One region of the Williamsia sp. z34 genome, then DNA from elsewhere that is predicted to be linked to it. Evidence: riboswitches for the same ligand, from Rfam matches in the RefSeq annotation. Region 1 holds a riboswitch; each other region holds the start of a gene.

Region 1 (7,481 bases):
CGAAGTCGTACTTGTCCTTGCGCTCTTCGGTCACGGTGACATTGGAGATGAACAGGTCGTTCTCACCGGAGTCGATCTTGACGAAGTTCTGCGACCAGTCAGCAACCTTCAGATCAACGTCGAGGCCGAGGATATCGCCGATCAGGTACGTGAAGTCGACCTCCGATCCGATGATCGTCCTGTCATCGGTGGCGTAGAACCGCAGCGGTGGAGCGGTACCGCCGGCACCGGTCACGACCAGCGTGCCCCGATCGCGGATCGCTTGGGGCACCTTGGCCGCGATGTCGTCGACCTTGTCGACGCGGACTCGGCTGGACTGCTCCGGCGACAGGTCGAAACTCTGTCCGTCGGACGTGACCACTTCGGACTCGGCAGCGGGTTCGCTGCACCCGGTGACCAGCAATGCGAGCGTGGCAAATGCGGACGCGACGACCGCGAGTCGACGGCTTGTTCTGGACATGGTTGTTCCTTGTTTGTCGGATTGAGTGAAGACGGTTCAGAGGACGTGCGCGAGAAAGGCTTTGGTGCGTTCTTCCTTGGGAGAGTCGATGAGTTCGGTCGGGGTTCCCTGTTCGACGATGACGCCGCCATCCATGAAAACCACCGTGTCGGCGATCTCGCGTGCGAAACCCACTTCGTGGGTCACGATGACAAGCGTCGCACCGTCGCGGGCGAGCCCACGGATGACTTCGAGTACTTCGCCGACGAGTTCGGGATCGAGCGCTGATGTCGGCTCGTCGAACAGGATCACCTTGGGCCGCAGTGCAAGTGCGCGAGCGATCGCAACCCGCTGCTGCTGCCCACCCGAGAGCCTGCGTGGGTATTCGTGCGCCTTCTCACCGACGCCGACGCGCTCGAGCAAAGCCACTGCCTCAGGCTCGACGTCCGACCGCTTGCGTCTCTGTGCCGAGATCGGCGCCTCGATCACATTCTCCAGTGCGGTCAGATGCGGAAACAGGTTGAAGTTCTGGAACACAAAACCGATCCGCGAGCGCTGCTGCAGAATCTCCTTGTTGCTCAGCTCGTGAAGCTTGTTTCCCTTGCGTTTGTACCCCACCAGGTCACCATCGACACGGACGGTGCCGTGATCGACTTTCTCCAGGTGGTTGAGGGCACGCAACAGCGTCGACTTGCCTGATCCCGACGGACCGATGATCGCGGTGACCTCACCTGGGCGTACCACCAGATCGACACCCTTGAGCACCTCCAGATCGCCGAAAGACTTGTGAACTCCCCTGACCTCGACCGCGTACCTCGAATTCTCTATCGCCTCGGTCATCGGGTCGCCCCGCGTGGAGCAAAGGAGATGTCGGAGAACCGCTTTCGGATCTGCTGCACCGGCGTCAACGGAATGGTCCGCAGCGCGCCCTTGGCATAGTGCCGCTCCACGTAGAACTGCACCACCGACAAGATCGACGTCAGGACGATGTACCAGACAGTGGCAACCATCAGCAGCGGGACGACCCGTCCACTGCGCCCGTAGATGACCTGCACCTGGTAGAACAACTCGGCAATTGCCATGACCGACACGATCGAAGTGCCCTTGAACAAGCTGATGACCTCGTTCGCGGCGTTCGGAAGGATTCCCCGCATCGCCTGCGGCAGAATGATCTTGAAAAACTCGCGGCGCTTCGGAATACCCAGTGCGGCAGCGGCTTCGAGCTGACCCTGATCCACCGAGATGATCCCGGCCCGGATGATCTCCGCCGAATACGCCGCCTGGTGCAACGCCAGACCGATGATGGCCGCAGCCGAACCACTGATCACATTGTTGACGTTGAACTCGAAGAAGCCCGGCCCGAACGGAACTCCCACCGACAGCGACTGATAGAGGTACGCGAGGTTGAACCAGAACAGCAACTGGACGATCAAGGGGATCGAACGAAACGCCCAGATGTAGAACCAGGCAATCACCTGCAGTACCGGATTTTTCGACAGCCTGGCCGCGGCCAGCGCGATGCCGATCGCAAATCCGAACAGCGATCCCCAGAACGTCAACTGGATGGTCAGCCACAACGCAGACATCACCGACGACGCGGTGAAGTACTGCGCGAACGTCCCCCAATCCCAGCCCGGGTTGGTCGCAAATCCGTGCAAGAACTGGGCGACAACGATCAGCGCGGCAATCGCGATGATCCAACGCCATGGATGCCACTTCCGCGCGATGACCAGGTCGGCGTCGTCCACCGCCGCGGGTTCGTCGAGCGTGGAGCGGATATCTATCTGGGTCACTGTGACCACCGGTGTATGCGCGCAGCGAGCATCGCTGAAGGGCCTTCCAATAGGGCAAGAATGTGTGGGTGAGGTGGGTCAGACCTACGTACAGACGCCGGTGCCCGCTCGGCACAGGTCGACGTGCAAACGTCTCCACGAAGCGCGATCCATAATCGTTCCTCCATCGTTCTTGGCGGTAGCACCCACACGTCCTGCGACGGGGTTGCTGCGACGTCGACGAGCCAAGTCTCTCGGTCGCTCTGGATGGTGAGGAGGAATCTATGCGGTCGATGGACCAGACGTCAAGGGGTAGAATTTGATTTGCCTTGCGACACTGGGCTTTCGGGTTGCAATCACCATGTTTTAAACCTTGCGCCCCACCCTTGTGTCTGAAATCGGAACTCGTGTGACAGACAAAAGATCGCCCCCTCAAAAAGCTTGAGGGGGCGATCAGTCGGGTCAGTGCACGTCTACTCGACGTCCGCCTTGTCCACCACAACCGTTCCGCGCCAGCCGCCGACCACGCGCATGACGTGGTAGATCAGGAGTGCCGCCAGCGCACCGAGTGCGATGCCACCGAAGCTCAAATCGCCTATCGTCCACGAGAAGTCGGCGATACCGATCACGAGTGCGATGGCGGCGGTGAACTGGTTGACCGGTTTGGAGAAGTCCACCTTGTTCGTCACCCAGATGTGCACGCCCAGGATGCCGACCAGACCGTAGAGCGCGGTGGTCACACCACCGAGGACACCCGGCGGGACCGATGCGATCACCGCACCGACCTTCGGCGACATACCCAGCAGCACCGCGGCGATGCCGGCCACCCAGTAGGCGGCCGTCGAGTACACCTTGGTCGCTGCCATGACACCGATGTTCTCGGCGTACGTCGTTGTGGCAGAACCGCCGCCGCTACCGGCCAAGACCGTGGCGATACCGTCGGCAGCCAAGGCGCGACCGATCTTGTGGTCGTAGTTGATCCCGGTCATCGTGTTGATCGACTTGACGTGCCCGATGTTCTCGACCACCAGCACCAGCACCACCGGCAAGAACATCGGCAGCACCGACAGATGGAACGTCGGCGCCTGGAAATCGGGCAGGCCGACCCAATCGGCGGCTCCGATGGGGTCGGTGTCGACCTTGTCGCGGGCCAGGGCGAACAGGTAGCCGATGACAACGCTGGTGAAAATGGCGAGTCGTCCGAGCAGTCCCTTGAACAGCACCAGCGAGGCAATCAGCAGCACCAGGACCAGCGTGGCCGTGACCGCATCCTGCTCGTAGTTCGACTTGGCCGTGGGCGCGAGATTCAGGCCGATCAACGCGACGATGGTTCCGGTCACGATCGGCGGCATCAACGCGTGGATCCAGCCGGTGCCCGCGAAGTGCACCACCACGCCGATGACGACCAGCACCGCGCCCACCATCACGATGCCGCCCAGCGCGGAACCGTGCCCATGAGAGGCCGTCGCGGCGAGTACCGGAGCGATGATCGCAAAACTCGAACCGAGGTAGCTCGGCAATTGGTTGCGGGTGATCAGCAAGAACAGGATCGTGCCGATTCCGGAGAACAGCAGCGTCGTCGCCGGTGGGAATCCGGTGAGTACCGGAACGAGGAATGTCGCACCGAACATGGCCACCACGTGCTGCAGGCCGATGCCCACCGTGCGCGGCCACGACAGCCGTTCGGTCGGAGCAACCACCTCGTTGCTCCCGGCCGGCGACCAACCGAACAGCGGCGACCGGGTTTGGGTGGTCGCCTTGCCGGACGCAGCCGGCTTCAGATCTTCCTCAGACATGGGCAACAGTCTGCCGCGTTATGTGCCGATCCACGCCATTGCCTCCGATTCTCCGGCGCCACGTGGCCCGCACTGATCGCAAGACGGTAAAGTTACCGGCGGTGTGCCGGGAAGTCTGGTCGGCCGCGTGCTCAAGATTCCGTCGTTTCGACGGTTCGCGCGTGTCGTGTTTCTCCGACCCCTAGACAGGACACAACGTTGTCAGCGCAGGATCGAAAAACCCCCTCGACACTCTTTGCCCGCGGCTCATGGGCGGAGGCGTCGCGCATCGCCGACATCCTCCGCAAAGAAACCATCGGTGGGGCAATCCTCCTGGTGGCCACCGTGGTCGCACTGATCTGGGCGAACTCGCCGTGGTCCGATGCGTACGTCGAGCTGAGCGAGTTCCGGGTCGGCACCGACGCCCTGGGCGTGCACCTCGACTTGTCTCTGGCCACCTGGGCCGCCGACGGATTGCTCGCGATCTTCTTCTTCGTGGTCGGCCTCGAGCTCAAACGTGAGTTCGTCGCCGGCGACCTCCGCGATCCGAAACGTGCGGTCCTCCCGATTGCCGCAGCGGTCGGCGGCATGATCGTGCCGGCGATCATCTTCGTGGCGTTCACCGCCCACGTCGGCGATGGCGCCACGCAGGGCTGGGCCATTCCCACCGCGACGGACATCGCGTTTGCGGTGGCCGTCCTGGCGGTCATCTCCACGCATCTACCGGTGGCGTTGCGGACGTTCCTGCTCACCCTGGCCGTGGTCGACGACCTGCTCGCCATCACCGTCATCGCAGTCTTCTACAGCGAGGACATCGATCTCGGCGCGCTCGCGCTCGCCGCGATACCGCTGGTGCTGTTCGCCATCTGTGTGCAGCGACGAATCCGGTCTTGGTGGCTGCTCATTCCGCTGGCCACCCTGACCTGGGTGTTCGTCCATGAGTCCGGGATCCACGCCACGGTCGCCGGTGTTCTGCTCGGGTTCACCGTTCCCGTGCTTCGCAGCAAGGCCGCCGGCGGCCCGGAAGCCGGGATCGGTCTGGCCGAGCACTTCGAACACCGGATCCGGCCCATCTCGGCCGGCATCGCGATCCCGATCTTTGCGTTCTTTGCCGCCGGCGTCGCGATCGGCGGGTTCGACGGTCTGACCGATGCGTTGAGTGACCCGATCGCCCTGGGCATCATCTTCGGTCTGGTCTTCGGCAAAGCGATCGGCATCTTCGGCACCACCCGACTGCTATCGGCATTCACGCGCGCCTCCCTCGACGCCAGCGTTCGCTGGATCGACGTCTTGGGCATCTCGATCCTCGCCGGCATCGGTTTCACCGTCTCGCTACTCATCGGTGACCTCGCCTTCGGCCTGGGCACCGAGCGCGACCAGGTCGTCAAGATCGGCGTGCTGACCGGATCGCTGTGCGCGGCCCTGATCGCATCAATCCTGTTGCGTGCCCGAAATCGGCACTACCGCAGGATTCAGGAAGAAGAAGAGCGCGACGACAACCACGACGGCATCCCCGACATCTACCAGAACGAAAACAACAGCTAGCCAACCACTCTCACGCCACGACGGTTACCAACTTCGACCCCGTGAGGCACCGACAAGGGTAAATGACCCTTCGTCGGTCCTCAGCGGGCCGAAGTTGGCGGTGTTTCAAGCAGTACTCAGAGTTCCTCAACCGTGATGAGGCCGTCCTGGAGCGCGCGTGCCAGCAGCGAGGTCTTCGACGTGGCCGATCGACCGACCGCGTCGTATTTGTCGCGGATCCGCGCGATATGGGTGTTCACGGTTGCCGAGGAGATGAACAGCGTGCGGGCAGCGACATCCTTCGAGTCGCACAGCAGCCACGCACGAAGGACCTCAATCTCCCGCGCACTCAAGCTCGGCCTGGCCAGTATCTCGGCGGTCGCCTGATTCATCGTGAACATTTTCGATCCGATCTTTCGTTCGACAGCCGAGGGGTTTGACTGCCTGTCTCCCACTAAAGCTAGTGGCACAGTCCGACAACATCCAGCCAGCCTTTTCAATGCCCCCCGAACGGGGGGCATTGTTCACAACAAAAATATCGTTGCCCAAAGCTGCTGGCTCCGTTGATCTTGCGGTCCGCGGCCGCGCGGATAGTCTGCGACTCACCCCCGTGACACCACGAATCAACAAGCGTGACTTCGCCATTCATATCCGTAGCCAGAAACCGATCATTCCTGTCCGGACAAGCCCCTTGCCCCACATCACTTTTGAGATCTCAAAAGCCGACCTCGCGCACCGAGCGATCCGAACGGCCGACCGGTGCGCGAGAGCAACTCGCTACTCAGTCGATACCGGGAGGACGGGTTCGCGTACCGGACGTTTGGATCCCAGACGCCAGATCGCGTGTTCGGTATGGAGAACGTTCCAGTGCTTCTGTATCGCGACGTCTCTGATGAGTTCGCTCGCCACCGCGGGCGTCACCTCGTCGACGGGGATCTCCAGAACACGCGCGACATGGTTCACGATCACACGATCGACCTTCACGGCAGGGACTCCTGCGAGGGTCAGTACATACGCCCAGGTGACACCCGAGCGCTGACCCGGCACCGCCAGCCACGATTTCTTGACCGCGTCGAGGGCATCCGAATCGGCCACATCGCGCAGGTCAGCGGTGGTCTCGATCCCGAGGTCGACAGATCGGCCCGCTGCCTCTTTGACCGCCTGCGCTTTCAGCGGCGCACCGGGCGTCGACGATGTCGGCCTTCGATTGCCGATCGTGGATGCCCACTCCGACGCGTCCCCCAACTCGTGAAACGTCCGGAGCAGTTCGGGCGCTCCGTCACGCGTGATGTCACCGCCCTGCGCGGCCCGGTAGATGCCGTACCGCTCAAAGATGTTCTCAACCGTCACGTGACGCGCACCCGTCGAATAGATGGCGTCGATGATGCACAGCGCCAACGCTTTCGGATATTCGCGCGGCGTGATCCATCCCGCCGGATCTCCCAATTCTCGTTCACACGCGCTCGCGAGCGCACCGACACGAGATTCCACCCCTGCAGACATTGTTTCCCCCTTGCTGTCGTCGCCCATCCCCATGGGCGACTCGTGGGCGCACCGTATCGCCGGGCACCGACAGCCCGGAGACCGTTCGTCCTCGCCTGCCCGAGATGAAACGGCGCCAAATCGGACCAGCCACCGCACCCCGCTGCGGCTCGCCCGCGAATCGATCGAATTCCTGCAACAGGCTTTCAGTGGTCCAATCCGCGAACGACGTGGTCGACGAATCCCTAGGTCGTCTCAGCTGCAGGTTCGACCCGATCTCGGCCACGACGGCGCAACCGGCGGATCGGTGACAGCCCACCCGACATGTGAGCTGAAATACATCCGCGACCGTGAATGCGGGGTGCAACGATCAGACATAACGTTGACACATAGAGTGTCAAGGTCAACGACCACCGTCGGATCGCGGCGGGTGATCGATCAACGAACCCATTTGGTGTGAGGGGTAGCCGCAAATGTCCACAGATGATG
Region 2 (7,481 bases), on a different contig from region 1:
CGAGCGCGTAGGCGGAGATCACATGTGCGGCTGTCGGTTCGGTGGTGCCCAGCGAATCGGCGATGTGGGGCAGCAGCCCCATCGCGACGAATTCGGTGGTCCCGATACCGAATGCGCCGAGTGACAGGGCCAGGATGGCGCTGCGTCTACCGCCCCGCACCGCCCCCGAGGATTCGGGGGCGACGGTGCTGACAGCAGACATGGGTGAACCTCTCGAAGTCGATCGGGGCGACGGCGACACTGCCGGGGCAATTCATTGCCGGGGCAACTACGGTGTCAACCCCGTCGGGGTCACGGCTCATTCCGGGATCGGACGTGAACTGACCCACAGATCGACGTGTCCGCGCGGTGGCGGGAGACCCGGATTACGGGGTGACGGCGAGGTCGGCCGGCACGTCGATGGGCGTTGTCTCGGTCGCGGCAGGCGTTTCGACTGCAGCCGGAGCCGGAGTCTCCGGTTCCTGATCGTCCGCCGAACCGGTACGGCCGGGATCGGCGGGCAGGTCGGAATCGGCAGTGTCGGGGAGCTGATTCCACCCCGGCGTAGTGGTGAACCCGTCGACCACCGGCGCCGCCGGCCCCTCCGACGCCCGATGTCGACCGGGCTCGGCAACGACTGCGGCCGACTCGGGCGGGTGATCGGCCGATGGCGAGTGATCAACGGGCGCCACGGCGAGGACCTTCTGAGAATCGTCGACGACGGCGGGGTGAGCGGCCGGGTCCGCCGGCTCGGTCCTGGCCTGAACCACCGCACCGAACACCGCAGTGGCCACGGTGCGCACCGTCGGCGCCGCGATGAACCCCAGATCCGGGTCACGCCGGTCGAGGACCGCATCGATCACCGCCACCCAGTCCCGGACGAAGTTCACCGGATACCCGACGACGCTGACCGCGCTCCCGAAGATCGCGGACCAGGCCGCCGGGTCCCCCGACAGCGCGTCCCGGATCGCGTACAGGTCGGTGAGATACGCACCGTGCCCGAGCTGCGGCAGAGCCGGCAGCAAGCCCATGATCGCGCGCGAGATCGGCTGGATGACAGCTGGTTCGAGACGCGGGAAATCGAGGATCACCGGGCGCAGCAGGTTGGGTAGTCCGACCTGCGCCAGCACGGTGGTCAGTGACGGATCGGCACCGACGAGGATCACCGTGGCCCCGTCGGAGCCCTCGACGACGGTCACCCCATCGGTGCCGGCGGACGCCCCCGGGCCCGCCGACATGATGTCGCCATAGCTGAAGTGCTTGACCCAGAAACCCAGCAACGCGTCCAGCGCCCCGATCGGATCTCGCCGAGGGTCGGGCACGTCGCAGACCGCATCACCGTCGATACAGACCGAGTAGACCGTCACATCGCCGAAATCGCCGTCGCGCGAACCGTCGAGCATCGCGCCCGGATATGCATTGATGAGATTGACCTCGGCCCCGGCGCCGGCGCTCGTTCCGCGTCGCCGCGGGTCGGCATAGAGCTCGCCCGACACCCCGTCGGCACTGACACCATCCGCCTTGCCCGCCGCGATGTCGGCCAGTACGTCGCCGGCCACTCGAGCGCCCTGCGAATAGCCGGTGATGACGGCCGGCTTGCCCGGGCAACTGGCCTGATAGGTCGCCACATCATCGGTGAGCACGGCTTGTCCGACCTCGATGTTGGCGTCGTAGCTCTGGGCACCGAGCGGCCAGAATGTCGCCGGATAGTCGACCCGTTTGACGACATAACCCTGGGCGATGTACCGGGTCTCCACTCCCCGTGTGTGCAGGAAGTCCGGATCGCCGGTTCCGGCCACCACGAACACGGCGCCGTTGCCACAGTCCGCCGGGGCTTCGGTGGCGAGCGCCGGGGCACTACCGAGGAAGGTCAGTACCGGCAGCGCGGCTGCCGCGGCCCCCGACGCAAGCGCCGTCACCCGGCGACCGGAACGGGTCGGGACTGCCCGACGACGTCTTGAACCATCATTCACAGCAGCCCCAGGTGTCTCGAATCGCACACGGCCTCGGGTGATTTGAGGCAACTTCACTGAAGTTACGACAACCTTTGCCGAAGGCCAATCGCATGAACGTAGTACAGCACGGCGCAGCCGACGGCGAGCCGCAGAATCGCCGTGCGCTGAACGCTTTTTTGCGCAGGATCCGCGTGTTATATCCTTTTGGCCAGGTCCTGAGTGTCAGCAATGAGCCCCGGCTAGCTGACCGGCAACCCTCCAACCGCGGTGGGGTGCTCCGGGTGACGACCAGGTTGCGGTTCGCCGCGGCAAGCGCGGGGTCCGGAAGGTCGGACCCTCTAATTGGATGTCCACCGACCATGAAAGAGAAGTCCTACATGTCTGACACCGACGTCAATCCGGCTGACAACTGGAGTTTTGAAACCAAGCAGGTCCATGTCGGCCAGAGCCCGGACTCGGCGACTTCTGCCCGTGCGCTGCCGATTTACCAGACAACGTCGTATACGTTCCGCGATACCGAGCACGCCGCGAACCTGTTCGGCCTCGCCGAGCCGGGCAACATCTACACCCGCATCATGAACCCCACGCAGGACGCGGTCGAACAGCGCATCGCCGCCCTCGAAGGTGGCGTGGCGGCTCTTCTCGTCGCCTCGGGTCAGGCAGCCGAGACCTACGCGATCCTGAACATCGTCGAAAACGGCGGTCATGTGGTGTCGAGTCCCCGTCTCTACGGCGGCACGTACAACCTGTTCCACTACACACTTCCCAAGCTCGGGATCCAGGTCAGCTTCGTCGACGACCCGGAAGACCTCGACAGCTGGCGCGCGGCCATCCAGCCCAACACCCGCGCCCTGTTCGGTGAGACCATCTCGAACCCGAACAACGAGATCCTCGACCTCCCGGGCATCTCCGCCGTCGCCCACGAGGCGGGTCTGCCACTGATCGTCGACAACACCGTCGCGACTCCGTACCTGATCAACCCGCTCGAACACGGCGCCGACATCGTGGTGCATTCGGCCACGAAATACCTTGGCGGACATGGCACCGCGATCGGCGGCGTGATCGTAGACGGTGGCACCTTCGACTGGCGCGGCCAGCGTGACGGCGTCGATCTGTTCCCCGGCTTCACCACCCCGGACCCGAGCTACCACGGCGCGATCTTCGCGGACCTCGGCGCTCCGGCCTACGCACTCAAGGCGCGCGTGCAGTGGCTGCGCGACACCGGTGCTGCGATCTCCCCGTTCAACGCCTTCCTCATCGCCCAGGGCCTGGAGACCCTGAGCCTGCGGATCGAGCGCCACGTGTCGAACGCCCAGGCCGTGGCCAAGTACCTCGAGGAGCACCCGCAGGTGGAGTCGGTGGCCTACGCCGGCCTCGAATCCTCCCGTTGGTACAAGCGGGGCCAGGAATTGGCTCCGCGCGGCCAGGGCGCGATCATCGGCTTCGAGATCGTCGGCGGCGTCGACGCAGGCAAGAAGTTCGTCGACGCACTGGTGCTGCACAGCCATGTCGCCAACATCGGTGACGTGCGCTCGCTGGTCATCCATCCGGCATCGACCACCCACTCGCAGCTGATCGCCGAGGAGCAGCTGGCCGCCGGCGTCACCCCCGGACTGGTCCGGTTGGCCGTCGGCATCGAGAACGTCGTCGACATCATCGCCGACCTCGACGCAGGCTTCGCTGCGGCCAAGTGAGGTGAGTATCGACCCGCACACGCCACCACGAACTCATCCGGACTGGGAATCCCTGCCCGATGGGCAGCTGACCAGTGTGCCGGTCGGCCCGATTTCGTTGGACAACGGTGGACAGATCGAGAATGTGACCCTGGCGTTTCAGCGCTGGGGCACACTCTCGCCCACCCGCGACAACGTTGTTCTGGCACTGCATGCCCTGACCGGCGACTCTCATGCAACAGGTCCCGCCGGTCCCGATCAGCCCACCCCCGGATGGTGGGACGGGCTGATCGGCCCGGGCGGCGCCGTGGACACCGACGAGTGGTGTGTCGTCTCGGCGAACGTCCTCGGTGGATGCGGCGGCTCTACCGGCCCGGCCTCACTGGATTCCGAAGGGCAGGTGTGGGGTTCACGGTTCCCGCACATCACCGTGCTCGATCAGGTCCGTGCCGAGGTCGCCCTGCTCGATGCGTTGCAGATCGATTCCGTCGCAGCCGTCCTCGGCGGTTCGATGGGTGGCGCACGCGCCTTGGAGTGGGTCATCGGCTATCCAGAGCGAGTGCGCAGCGGCTTGATCCTGGCCGTCGGCGCTCGCGCCTCGGCCGACCAGATCGGCACGCAGACAACACAGATCGCGGCGATCAAGGCCGACGCGAATTGGCAGAACGGCGACTATCACGGCACTGGCCGGACCCCCACGTCCGGCCTCGGCATCGCCCGCCGCATCGCCCACATGTACTACCGCAGCGAACCCGAACTCGACCAGCGGTTCGCCAACTTCCCTCAGGGACAGGAAGATCCGTTGCACGGTGGCCGCTACGCGGTGCAGAGTTACCTCGAGCACCAGGCCGACAAACTGGTCCGCCGGTTTGATCCGGGTAGCTATGTGGTGCTGTCCGAGGTGCTCAACAACCACGACGTCGGGCGGGGCCGCGGTGGCGTGGAAGCCGCCCTGCGGAGCTGCCATGTACCCGTTGTGATCGGTGGCATCGATTCCGACCGGCTCTACCCGCTGCGCCAGCAGATCGAGTTGGCCGAGCTCATGCCCGGCTGTGTCGATGGATTGCATGTGGTGCATTCCGCCAACGGCCACGACGGATTCCTCACCGAATACGACGCGGTCTCAGACCTTCTCAAGAAGACTCTCGTCCTCGCCCGCGGCTGATACCCGGCCCTGACCGACCGCTCATACAGCGGTCGGTCGGGTGCGGGCGACGCCGAATCGGGTCTAAAAGAACTGTCAGGTCGCGGGCTGCGAGGTCGGCACCGTATCCGCCGCCGGATCACCGGACTGCGGTGACTCCGGCGGGGCGACAAGAGGCGGCGCCGCGGGCGCAGGCGACGCGGTCACTTCCCCTTCAGACGGAGGAGCGATCTCCACGGGCGGATCTGGCGTCGTCGATTCCGGCGGCGGCGGGGGCGTCGATGGAGACGACGGGGACGGTGGAGTCGACGGCGTCGAAGGTGCGAGATTCGGGGGCCACGTGATGCTCGGCAACGGGAACGGGATCAACGATGGGCTCAGGGTCCTCGTCGGCGGATCCGTAGAAGACACCGGCGGTGCGAGTTCGGTTGTCGCCCAACCGGGTCCCGGATTTCCACCGGCAACCGGCGACGCCACCTCCACCGTCGGCTGTGTCCGGGTCGGCATCAGTGTGGAAGTCACCTGCGCATTGGTGGCGGTCGTTGTCGTCGGCGACGGCGCCTCGGCGATCGCGGACGGCGATACCGGGGGCTCCGGGGCCTCGGACGGTGTCGACGGGTTGCCGGCAAGCGACGATCCGACCGCGTACACGGTCATCAACGCACCGGCGAGCAACGCACCGAACATGGCCAGCGGCGCCGCCGACAGCCAGTCCCGGCTGCGGCGTCCGCCGATGAAGGCCAGTCCGGCGGGGCGGGTACTCACCGCCGCCAGACGGGCAGCGCCGGTGGCCGCAACCGATTCCGGCCCCTGCGGTAGCACCGCCTCGACGTCGACCTTGTTCACGATGAGGTCCCGAACCAGAGGGATGTTGGCCAGGCCACCGATGAGCACGATGGCCTCCGGGCGGGAGGCCGTCGCGTAGTCGGCGACGACAGCGGCAGCGGCCTGCGCCATCGGCCGGATGAGGTCTTCGAACATCGATCGGGTCAGGGTGCCGGTATCCGACGAACCACCGATCGTCAGCGTGGTCGACGCGCTGACCGAGAGTTCTTCTTTCGCGGTCCGGCAGGCACTGAGCACAGTGGACCTGCGGCGGCCGCGCAGACGACCTTTGGCGGTCTGCGCCCGCATCAGCTGAGCGTCGAGCGCCCCGCCCGAGATCGCCTCACTGCGCTTCAGGTCGCTGATCCGCCCGGTCGCCGGATCCAGGGTGTACATGCTCATCCCGGTGTCGCCGAGGTCGACGATGAGCACCGAGACGAACCGGCTGATCTCGCCGGTCGAAACCAATTGGTGCGCAACTGCCTCTGTTTCGGCGATCAACTGGATCTGCCGCTTGACGCCGGTGCCACGCGAAGCGATTTCACGAGCGTGTTCGTCGGTGCGATACGCAACGCCGATCGGTCCGACCGTGCTCCCGCGGTCCTGAGCGTTGGCCAGCATCAGATCGATACCGGAGTTCACCCGGCCGGCCCGCGTCAGACCATCGGTGAGGTCGACGTCGATGACGCGATTGATCGAGCTCTGGCGACCATTGTCATCGGTCGACAGCAGGACACAGTGGATCATTCCACTGCCTGCGGACAAACCCAGTGACGTACTCATGGTCCTCATTCCGATCGCTATCGCTCGGTTGGGGCCCAGATGATGCCGACTTCACACCCCTGATCCATTCACTGTCGCTCGGTGGACAGTCCCCTGCAGCCATTGTCTGCGGCGATGCCAGTACTTTTTGGCACCGGCAAAGTCAACAGACGATTACAGCAACGGGAACCATTGTAATCAATCTGTGCCCAAAGGGTCGATCGAGGTCGCCAACCAGAGGATGGCGACACCGACGAACACCATCGAGGAAACGTCCGAAACACGCCCCCGGACCTCGAGAAGACCGGCGCGTGAGGTCGGCAGCACAGCCCGCAGAAGTGCCGCGAGCAACGCCGCAGAACCGAGAACAAAAGTGCCGCGACGCCAGCGGTCGAAGATCAGGAAGACGGCGGCCACCACGATCAGTGCCATCACGGCGATGAAAGGTATCTGGACCAGCACAGACCGCAGCTGCCGGACTCGATGCAGACGACGGGCCCGCGCACGCCGTGCGCTCGTTGCCGCCCCCTCACCCGCGGTCGACCTGCTGTTCATCCCGGGTCAGCCCTGCGACAACGTGGCTTCGGCGCGCTCGACGACGTTGGCCATCAGGAATGCTCGAGTGAGCGGTCCGACACCACCGGGATTCGGTGAGACGTATCCGGCCACATCCCAGACCGCAGGATCGACATCGCCGACCAAACCTGCATCTGTTCGACTGACACCGACGTCGACTACCGCGGCGCCGGGCTTGATCATGTCGGCGGTGATGAGGCCTGCCACGCCGGCTGCCGCGATCACGATGTCGGCGCGCGAGACCTCGGCGGCAAGGTCGGCGGTGCCGGTGTGGCAGAGGGTGACGGTGGCGTTCTCGGTCCGGCGGGTGAACAGGAGCCCGATCGGGCGTCCGACGGTCACACCGCGCCCGACGACGACCACGTGGGATCCGGCGATCGGTACGTCGTACCGGCGGAGCAGGTGCAGGATGCCGCGTGGGGTACACGGCAGCGGTGCATCGGACGAGGTCCCCGAGCCGTCCAGGACGAGCCGACCCAGATTGATCGGATGCAGTCCGTCGGCATCCTTGGCGGGGTCGATCCGCTCCAGGGCCGCGTTCTCGTCGAGGTGCTTGGGCAGCGGGAG
Region 3 (7,481 bases), on a different contig from region 1:
GGCGACGTTTTTGTTGTCGAGGTACTTGATGATGGCGTCTTCGCCGGGCTCGGCCGGATGCAGGAGTTTGCCCTCGGCCATGTCATCGAGCAGGCAGTCGACGGTCTCGTTGGCGTCGCCCTTGGTGTGCCCGATCAGGCCGACGGGGCCGCGTTTGATCCAGCCGGTGGTGTACATGCCGGTCATGTGCTCACCCTGATCGAAGATCCGGCCGGCCTCGTTGGGGATGACCCCGGCCTGCTCGTCGAACGGCAGCTGGGGCAGGTTGTCCGACAGATATCCGACGGCCCGGTAGACCGCGCCGAGTTCCCAGTCGGTGTACTTGCCGGTGCCGCGGACGTTGCCGGTGCCGTCGAGTTCGGTGCGTTCGGTGCGCAGCCCGACGACTTTGCCGTCTTCGCCCAGGATCTCGGTGGGGGATTCGAAAAAGTGCAGGAACAGCCTGTGCGGGCGGCCTTTGGGGTCGCGGATCGCGTACTGCTCGATGATGGTGGCGACCTGGTCGGTGATCTTGCTCGATCGGCGGGCCATGGTCGAGCCCTCGTCGTAGTCGATGTCTTCGGGGTTGACGATCACATCGATGGTCGGGGAATGATCGAGTTCTTTGAGCTCGAGCGGGGTGAACTTGGCCTGGGCTGGGCCGCGGCGACCGAAGACGTGGACCTCGACGGCCTTGTTGGCCTTGAGACCTTCGTAGACGTTGGCCGGGATCTCGGTGGGCAGCAACTCATCGCCGGTCTTGGCCAGTACCCGCGCCACGTCCAGTGCCACGTTGCCCACACCGATGACCGCGACCTTTTCGGCCTCGAGCGGCCAGGTGCGGGGGAAGTCTGGGTGTCCGTCGTACCAGGCGACGAACTGCGCGGCGCCGTAGGAGCCGTCCAGGTCGATGCCCGGGATCTGCATCGCGCGGTCGTCGGTGGCGCCGGTGGAGAAGATCACCGCGTCGTACATGGTCTGCAGGTCTTCGAGCGCGATGTCACTGCCGAAGTTGACGTTGCCGATCAACCGGATCTGCGGCTTGTCGAGGACCTTGTGCAGGGCGGTGATGATTCCCTTGATCCGGGGATGGTCCGGGGCCACGCCGTACCGGATCAACCCGAACGGGGCCGGCATCCGCTCGAACAGATCGATCGAGACACCTGACAATCGGCCCGCTCCCTCTGGTCCCGGCGCCGGGTGGTCTTTTGCGAAGTCCGACTTCATCAATGCGTCGGCGGCATAGATACCGGCGGGGCCGGCACCGATGATGGCCACGCGAAGCGGGCGGTTCTGATCGCTCATGAGTCGCAGTTGCTTTCTCGTGCGGAGAGTTCAGGCGGCCGTCACCGACGCGGACCTGGGGTGGCTACTTCCCTCCCACGGTAGGCGCTGGACCTGGCCGGAACCAAAAACGTCGGTTTCAGGGTCAGTCAAGTAAGGGTTGGCTGACCAAAATCTTGTTAACCGTCTCACGCTGGTGGCAGGTCGGGCAAATACGAGCGATAAGCTCGCGGCCATGGCAGGAAGCGACTCCGCACCCAACCGCAAGCGGTCAGGTGGGGGCAAAGAGACAGAACCAGAAGTTTTCGACGACGAGCGACGGACCATCTGGCCGTTCCTGGTTGCGGTCGTGATCATGGTGGTGGTCCTCGGTGCGATCGTCCTCATGCAGGTACTTCGTCCGGCGGAGGACCGGCTGACGGACCAGGCGAAGGTGACCCACGCCATCAACGATTACTACACGGCGCAGAACGCGATCAACTACACGAGCTACCGTGCCGTTTTCTGCACCGCAGAACTCGACTCGGCGGACTTCCCGACCCAGGACGAGTTCAGGGCCGAATACCAAAAAGCGCGGGACGCCGACGGCAAGATCGAGGTCGAGAACATCTCGGAGACCGTCGTCAACGGCGACCGGGCAACGGCGAATGTGCACTGGTTCCGGGAAGAGAAGAGCGAAACCACGATCACACCTATTGTTCTGGTCAAAGAGGCCGGTAACTGGAAGGTGTGCTCATGAGCTACGCAGGTGATCTGACCCCGCAAGAAGCCTGGAACCTCCTGCGCGAGGATCCGACCTCGGTGCTCGTGGACTGTCGGACCCAGGCCGAGTGGAGCTACGTGGGCGTGCCGGACCTGACCGATGTCTCCAAGAGGGCGATCTTCATCGAATGGGTCAGCTTTCCCGACGGTGCCCGCAACGCCGATTTCGTGACGCAGCTGCGCCAGGCCGGTATTGCGGACGATCAGCAGGTCGTGTTCCTCTGCCGGTCCGGACAGCGTTCGATCGGTGCAGCCGAGGCCGCGACCGCCGACGGCGTGGCCAAGGCGTACAACATTCTCGACGGTTTCGAGGGTGCGACCGATCAGGACGGACATCGCGGTGCGGTCGGGTGGAAGGCAACCGGCCTCCCGTGGCGGCAGTCGTGATTCCGGCCGCCGGCTACCAGACAATGCATTGCGCACGATGGAGGACGAGTTGAACGCCAATCTGCCCGAGGGACTTTCGCCCGAGACCCTCGCTGTGCGCGGAGGCCTCATGCGGTCCGGCTTCGAGGAGACCTCCGAGGCCATGTACCTGACCTCGGGCTATGTCTACTCGTCCGCGGCCGCGGCCGAGCGGGCTTTCACCGGCGAGGACGAGCGCTTCGTGTACTCCCGTTACGGCAACCCGACCGTGGCGATGTTCCAGGAGCGACTCCGTCAGCTCGAGGGCGCCGAGGCGTGTTTCGCCACCGCCAGCGGCATGGCCGCGGTGTTCGTGGCACTCGGTGCGCTGCTCAAGGCCGGTGACCGGCTGGTCGCCGCACGCAGCCTGTTCGGTTCGTGCTTTGTCGTCTGCAACGAGATCCTGCCCCGCTGGGGCGTCGAAACCGTCTTTGTCGACGGCGAAGACCTCGAGCAGTGGGAACAGGCGCTCTCCGAGCCGACCGACGCGGTGTTCTTCGAGACCCCGTCCAACCCGATGCAGACCCTGGTCGACGTCGAGCGGGTCTGCGAGCTCGCCCACGCCGCCGGTGCACAGGTCGTGCTGGACAACGTTTTTGCGACCCCGCTCCTGCAGAGTGGCCTGGAACTCGGCGCCGACGTCATCGTGTATTCGGGTACCAAACACATCGACGGTCAGGGCCGTGTGATGGGTGGTGCCGTACTCGGGTCCAAGGAATACATCGACGGTCCGGTGCAGACCCTGATGCGGCACACCGGTCCGGCGCTGAGCCCGTTCAACGCCTGGACGTTACTCAAGGGACTCGAGACAATGCGGCTGCGGGTGGATCACTCGACCGCCGCGGCGCTGCGCATCGCCGAGTTCCTCGAAGCCGATTCGCGGGTTGCGCGGGTGCGATATCCGTTCCTGCAATCACATCCGCAGCATGATTTGGCGAAGAAGCAGATGTCGGGCGGTGGCACCGTGGTGACCTTCGAACTCGCCGACACCGGTTCGGTATCCGGGAAGGCGCGGGCGTTCGAACTGCTCGACGGTCTGCAGATCGTGGACATCTCGAACAACCTCGGGGACTCGAAGTCGCTGATCACGCATCCGGCGACCACCACCCACCGCGCGATGGGACCCGAGGGTCGGGCTGCGATCGGGTTGTCCGATTCGCTGGTTCGGCTGTCGGTCGGTCTTGAGGGTGTGGACGATCTGCTGAAGGATCTCGACCAGGCTCTGTAACGCAGAATTGGGCGACGCCGCCTGCGGCCGTCACCGGGGATCGGAGGGTGGGCATTTTTCACTCGCTGGCCGACTGGGTCATCTCGATCATCCAGTCGACGCCGCCGTGGGCGGTGTATCTCTTGGTGTTCGTCGTCATCTACGGAGAAGCGGCGGCTCTGCTCGGTCTGGTCCTGCCCGGTGAGACGGTCCTGCTCGCCGGTGGGGTCGCGGCCGCCCTCGGCGAGACCAACATCGTCTGGCTGATCGTCGGTGCCTGCGTTGCCGCGGTGCTCGGCGATTGGACCGGCTATTCCATCGGCCGCAGATCCGGAGGCCGCATCACCGAAACCCGCTTCGGCGGATGGGTCGGACGAGAACGCTGGCAGAAGGCCGAGGAACTCATCCGCCATGGTGGGGTGGCCACGGTGATCGGAGCCCGCTGGATCGGCTACGTGCGCACCGTGACCCCGTTTGTGGCGGGGATGAGCAAGATGCCGACGCGTCAGTATGTGCTGGCAAACGTCGCCGGTGGTGTCGTCTGGGTGACCGTGGTGTGCATCATCGGCTACGCGGTCGGTGAAACCGTCGGGGCGACGGTGATGTTCTACCTGGCTTTCGGTGCCGGGGCGCTCATGCTTCTCTATTTCGCCGCTCGCTGGTGGCAGCATCGGCGCAGGTCACAAAAGGCCGCGGCCAGCGCGGAATAACATTCACGCCGCGTTAAAGAGGTTCGATATTTGACAGGGAAATCAACGGCGCTGCAATGTGGTCATCGGTGACGAGTGTCAGCGACAAGCCCCGGCTTGCTGGCCGGCAACCCTCCATTCGCGGCGGGGTGCTCCGGGTGACAACCTGGCCGCTGTCTGTTCGGACGGTGGCAAGCGCGGACTCCGGCCGAGTCCGGATCTGAAGGGACTGTGGGTGACGAACTCCTCCACGAACGATTTGAAGGACGAGATCGCCCGGTTTGTGAAGGCCCGCCCGACCGATCGGGTCCTGTTCGCCTCCGAACTCGCCGAAGCCGTTGCGCTGGTCGCCGGTGTCGCGCCCGGCGGCGTCGTCACACTTGATCTGACCGCCGCCCTCACGAACCCCACCCCCGATGGTGACCACCGGGTGGTGCCGGCGCAGATCGATCTGGTGACCACCCTGGCCGCGGTGGACAGCGAGCTCGGACGCCGTCGCGCCGCACTCCTGATCGTTCCGGCCGTCGCCGAGGCCACCGGCGAAGTGGTGCCGCTGCCCGCGCTGGCGGCGATCGCACACCGACGCGGCGCGCGACTGCTGGTCGATGGCAGTGAGCTCGTGTCCCGGCGGGCGGTGAACCTGACCAGCCACGGGATCGACTACCTCGTGTTGTCCGGCCGGTCCGTCGCCGGTCCGGCGGTGGTTGTGGGCCGCGGCGACTGGCTCGCCGACTGTGCCGACGCCGATATCGACACCGTCGCCGGCAACGTCGGCACTGACCGGTCCCCGGCCCGGGCGCTGGCCGACCTCGGTTACGAGAGCGCCGGTCTCCACGAGCAGGCACTGTCCGAGTGGCTCGACGCCGAAGCCGCCCGGCATCCCGGGATCCGCCGACTGCAGCTGTGGCCCGATGCCGGTGACCGCGTGGGAATCGCCTCACTGACCGTGGCCGGACACCCTGAGCCCGCCGTCATCCGATGGGACGCCCACACCGGCATCGATGAGCTTGCCCGGCAACTGAACTCACTCGTGGACAGCACTCTTGAGCAGGAGAAATCATGACCGAAGCAGATCGCGTCACCACCGTACGCACCCGCCCCGAACTGCTGGTCGCCATCGAGGGCGACAACCACCAGCTCGCCTGGAGCAGGCCTGGCCCGTCCGAGGCCCGGGATTCGGCGGTCCGCCGGATCCGCCAGCCGGAATTGCGGGGCGGCATCAAGGAGCGAGCCGCACTGCGTGCCGGCTGGCAGGAACTGGGCGAGGATCCCGCGGACCTGGTGGTGGCGTTGGAGATCGACGTGGTGATCGCCGAGGACGCGGCCACCGCGCGGGCAGAGCTTCTGCGGCTGGGGGAGTCGAGGTTCGGCGACACCGTCCGCTATGTCGGCACCGCCAACGGATTGCTGACGCTGATCGTCGACATCTATACCGCCGAGGTCGCCGATGCGGTCATCCTGCGGCCTCTCGACCTGGGGCGGACGGGTGATCGGCCCGGTTCGGCCCAGCTCATCGCCGACCGCGTGCTGCCCGGACTGCTCGAACGGGCCACCGCGGCCTGACGCCCCACACCACGCCTGATCGCAGGCGTGATGCGGACCGATCCGCCGATCAGCTCTCGCCGTTTTCCCAGCGATCGATGATCCGTGCGCGAGCGTCGTCGGTCAGCGAGCCGTACAACCGCAGTCGTGCCATGCCGCCGTCCGGGAAGATGTCGAGGCGGGCCTCGGTCATCGGCCGGTCTGCCTCGATCAGGAACCGGTGTCGGGTGTCGGGTTGCAGGGCGGATCGGCCCAGAACCTCGAACCACTCACCGTTTTCGCCGTCGCGGCCACGAATCATCGCCGAGCCCGGTGCATTTCCCAAGAAGTAGCTGGTGTCGAGTTCGGCCAGGCCGATCGTCGACTCACCGGCCAATTTGACCTGGACCCAGTCGTTTCCGTCGTCGCGCCGCCGTGAGGTCTCCCAGCCTTCTCCCATCGTGCGGGCCCGGCCGGGCATCAGGAGGTTGTTCGGGGAACCGTAGAACATGTTGGAGCAGGCGGTGATCATGCCGCCGTTCTCGAGGGCGGCGAGGTCGAAGTGTCCGTAGGACAAGAACTTCGGGTCGGGGACGCCACGGCCGTGCACCCGGAATCGGGCCACGCCACCGTCCGGATGGATTGTGAGCCGCACATGGGTGAACCGCTCCTTGGAGTCCACCCGGAACGGATTCTGTGTATCGCCGTTGACCTCGACGCGATCGACGATCGTCTGCCACTTGGTGTTCTCGAGCAGCTCCGAAATGGTCGGAATGCCTTCGACCGCAGCAGCTTCCACTGAAATGTAAGGGGGGTAGTTGCCGACGAACCAGGATGTGTCGACCACGACGCCGTAGATGATGCCGGGGACACCGAGTCGCACGATGGCCTGGTCCACACCCGCTTCGCGCCGGCGCCGGGTTTCCCAGCCGTCATAGACCTGACCCTTGTGCCCGAAGGTCGCCGGTTGATATTCGGCGGCAGAGGTCTTGATGAGATTCTCGGCCTCGGCGAAGAGGGCGTCGTTGGTCCAGAGGACCGCGCCGCCGAGAGCGCGTAGAGCCAGATCTGGCATCGAGGTGAAGTGGGGGCGCGAGTTCGGCGGGGATGGAGTCACGACTCATCAGGCTAGTGGCACCGCCCAGCGGGTGCGACTTGTCGCGTCGGCGACGCCGGGTTCTTGCGAAAGCTCCGTGACGCGGGCCATACTTTCTGCCAACAACTAGTTGCAAGTCGAAACTCGTTGAACCATGAGAAGGACCATGTCGAAGGAGACAGCGTCGCGCGACGCTCAGATTGCGGATCTCATGGAGGTCCTCGCGAGGCACCTGCGGGTGCGTGACCGGTTGTCGGCGACGCGGTGGCGAACCGCGGACGATGCTGTCGAGTCAGCGGCCTATCACTGCCTTTTTCGGCTGAATCGGGCGCCGGCACGCTCGGGTGAGTTGGCCGAGGCGCTGTTCAGCGACCCGTCGACCATCAGCAGGCACGTCGCTCAACTGGTCAAGCTGGGCTATGTCCGGCGTGAGGCCGATCCGCGCGACGGCCGGGCCACGATCCTCGTGGTCACCGAGTCCGGTGCGCAGCGGGTCGCCGATTTCCGCAACCGCCGGGCCGAAGAACTCGAGACGATG

The links. A riboswitch is a leader RNA that binds a small molecule or an ion and turns the genes downstream of it on or off. The one in region 1 is predicted to bind S-adenosylmethionine.
Region 2: another riboswitch for S-adenosylmethionine. It lies ahead of AC51GT_RS21645 (bifunctional o-acetylhomoserine/o-acetylserine sulfhydrylase); the one in region 1 lies ahead of AC51GT_RS17985 (amino acid ABC transporter permease).
Region 3: another riboswitch for S-adenosylmethionine. It lies ahead of AC51GT_RS15295 (aminotransferase class V-fold PLP-dependent enzyme); the one in region 1 lies ahead of AC51GT_RS17985 (amino acid ABC transporter permease).

Annotation. Positions count from the first base shown of each region.
Region 1 covers NZ_JCANWW010000007.1:57,868-65,348, reverse strand. The annotation lists gene AC51GT_RS17995 (ABC transporter substrate-binding protein) at 1-460, opposite strand, end outside; gene AC51GT_RS17990 (amino acid ABC transporter ATP-binding protein) at 497-1,279, opposite strand; gene AC51GT_RS17985 (amino acid ABC transporter permease) at 1,276-2,241, opposite strand; SAM riboswitch class I at 2,393-2,485, opposite strand; gene AC51GT_RS17980 (uracil-xanthine permease family protein) at 2,685-4,007, opposite strand; gene nhaA (Na+/H+ antiporter NhaA) at 4,206-5,531, shown strand; gene AC51GT_RS17970 (LuxR C-terminal-related transcriptional regulator) at 5,648-5,902, opposite strand; gene AC51GT_RS17965 (DUF8548 family protein) at 6,288-7,013, opposite strand; gene AC51GT_RS17960 (OPT family oligopeptide transporter) at 7,466-7,481, shown strand, end outside.
Region 2 covers NZ_JCANWW010000010.1:78,963-86,443, reverse strand. The annotation lists gene AC51GT_RS21655 (MFS transporter) at 1-202, opposite strand, end outside; gene AC51GT_RS21650 (PE-PPE domain-containing protein) at 366-1,898, opposite strand; SAM riboswitch class IV at 2,146-2,255, shown strand; gene AC51GT_RS21645 (bifunctional o-acetylhomoserine/o-acetylserine sulfhydrylase) at 2,312-3,628, shown strand; gene metX (homoserine O-acetyltransferase MetX) at 3,630-4,772, shown strand; gene AC51GT_RS21635 (Hsp70 family protein) at 4,848-6,359, opposite strand; gene AC51GT_RS21630 (DUF3017 domain-containing protein) at 6,537-6,893, opposite strand; gene AC51GT_RS21625 (bifunctional methylenetetrahydrofolate dehydrogenase/methenyltetrahydrofolate cyclohydrolase) at 6,900-7,481, opposite strand, start outside.
Region 3 covers NZ_JCANWW010000005.1:390,404-397,884, forward strand. The annotation lists gene AC51GT_RS15270 (FAD-dependent oxidoreductase) at 1-1,284, opposite strand, end outside; gene AC51GT_RS15275 (Rv0361 family membrane protein) at 1,499-2,002, shown strand; gene AC51GT_RS15280 (rhodanese-like domain-containing protein) at 1,999-2,412, shown strand; gene AC51GT_RS15285 (O-succinylhomoserine sulfhydrylase) at 2,450-3,658, shown strand; gene AC51GT_RS15290 (DedA family protein) at 3,706-4,347, shown strand; SAM riboswitch class IV at 4,415-4,530, shown strand; gene AC51GT_RS15295 (aminotransferase class V-fold PLP-dependent enzyme) at 4,562-5,389, shown strand; gene AC51GT_RS15300 (hypothetical protein) at 5,386-5,889, shown strand; gene alc (allantoicase) at 5,939-6,964, opposite strand; gene AC51GT_RS15310 (MarR family winged helix-turn-helix transcriptional regulator) at 7,110-7,481, shown strand, end outside.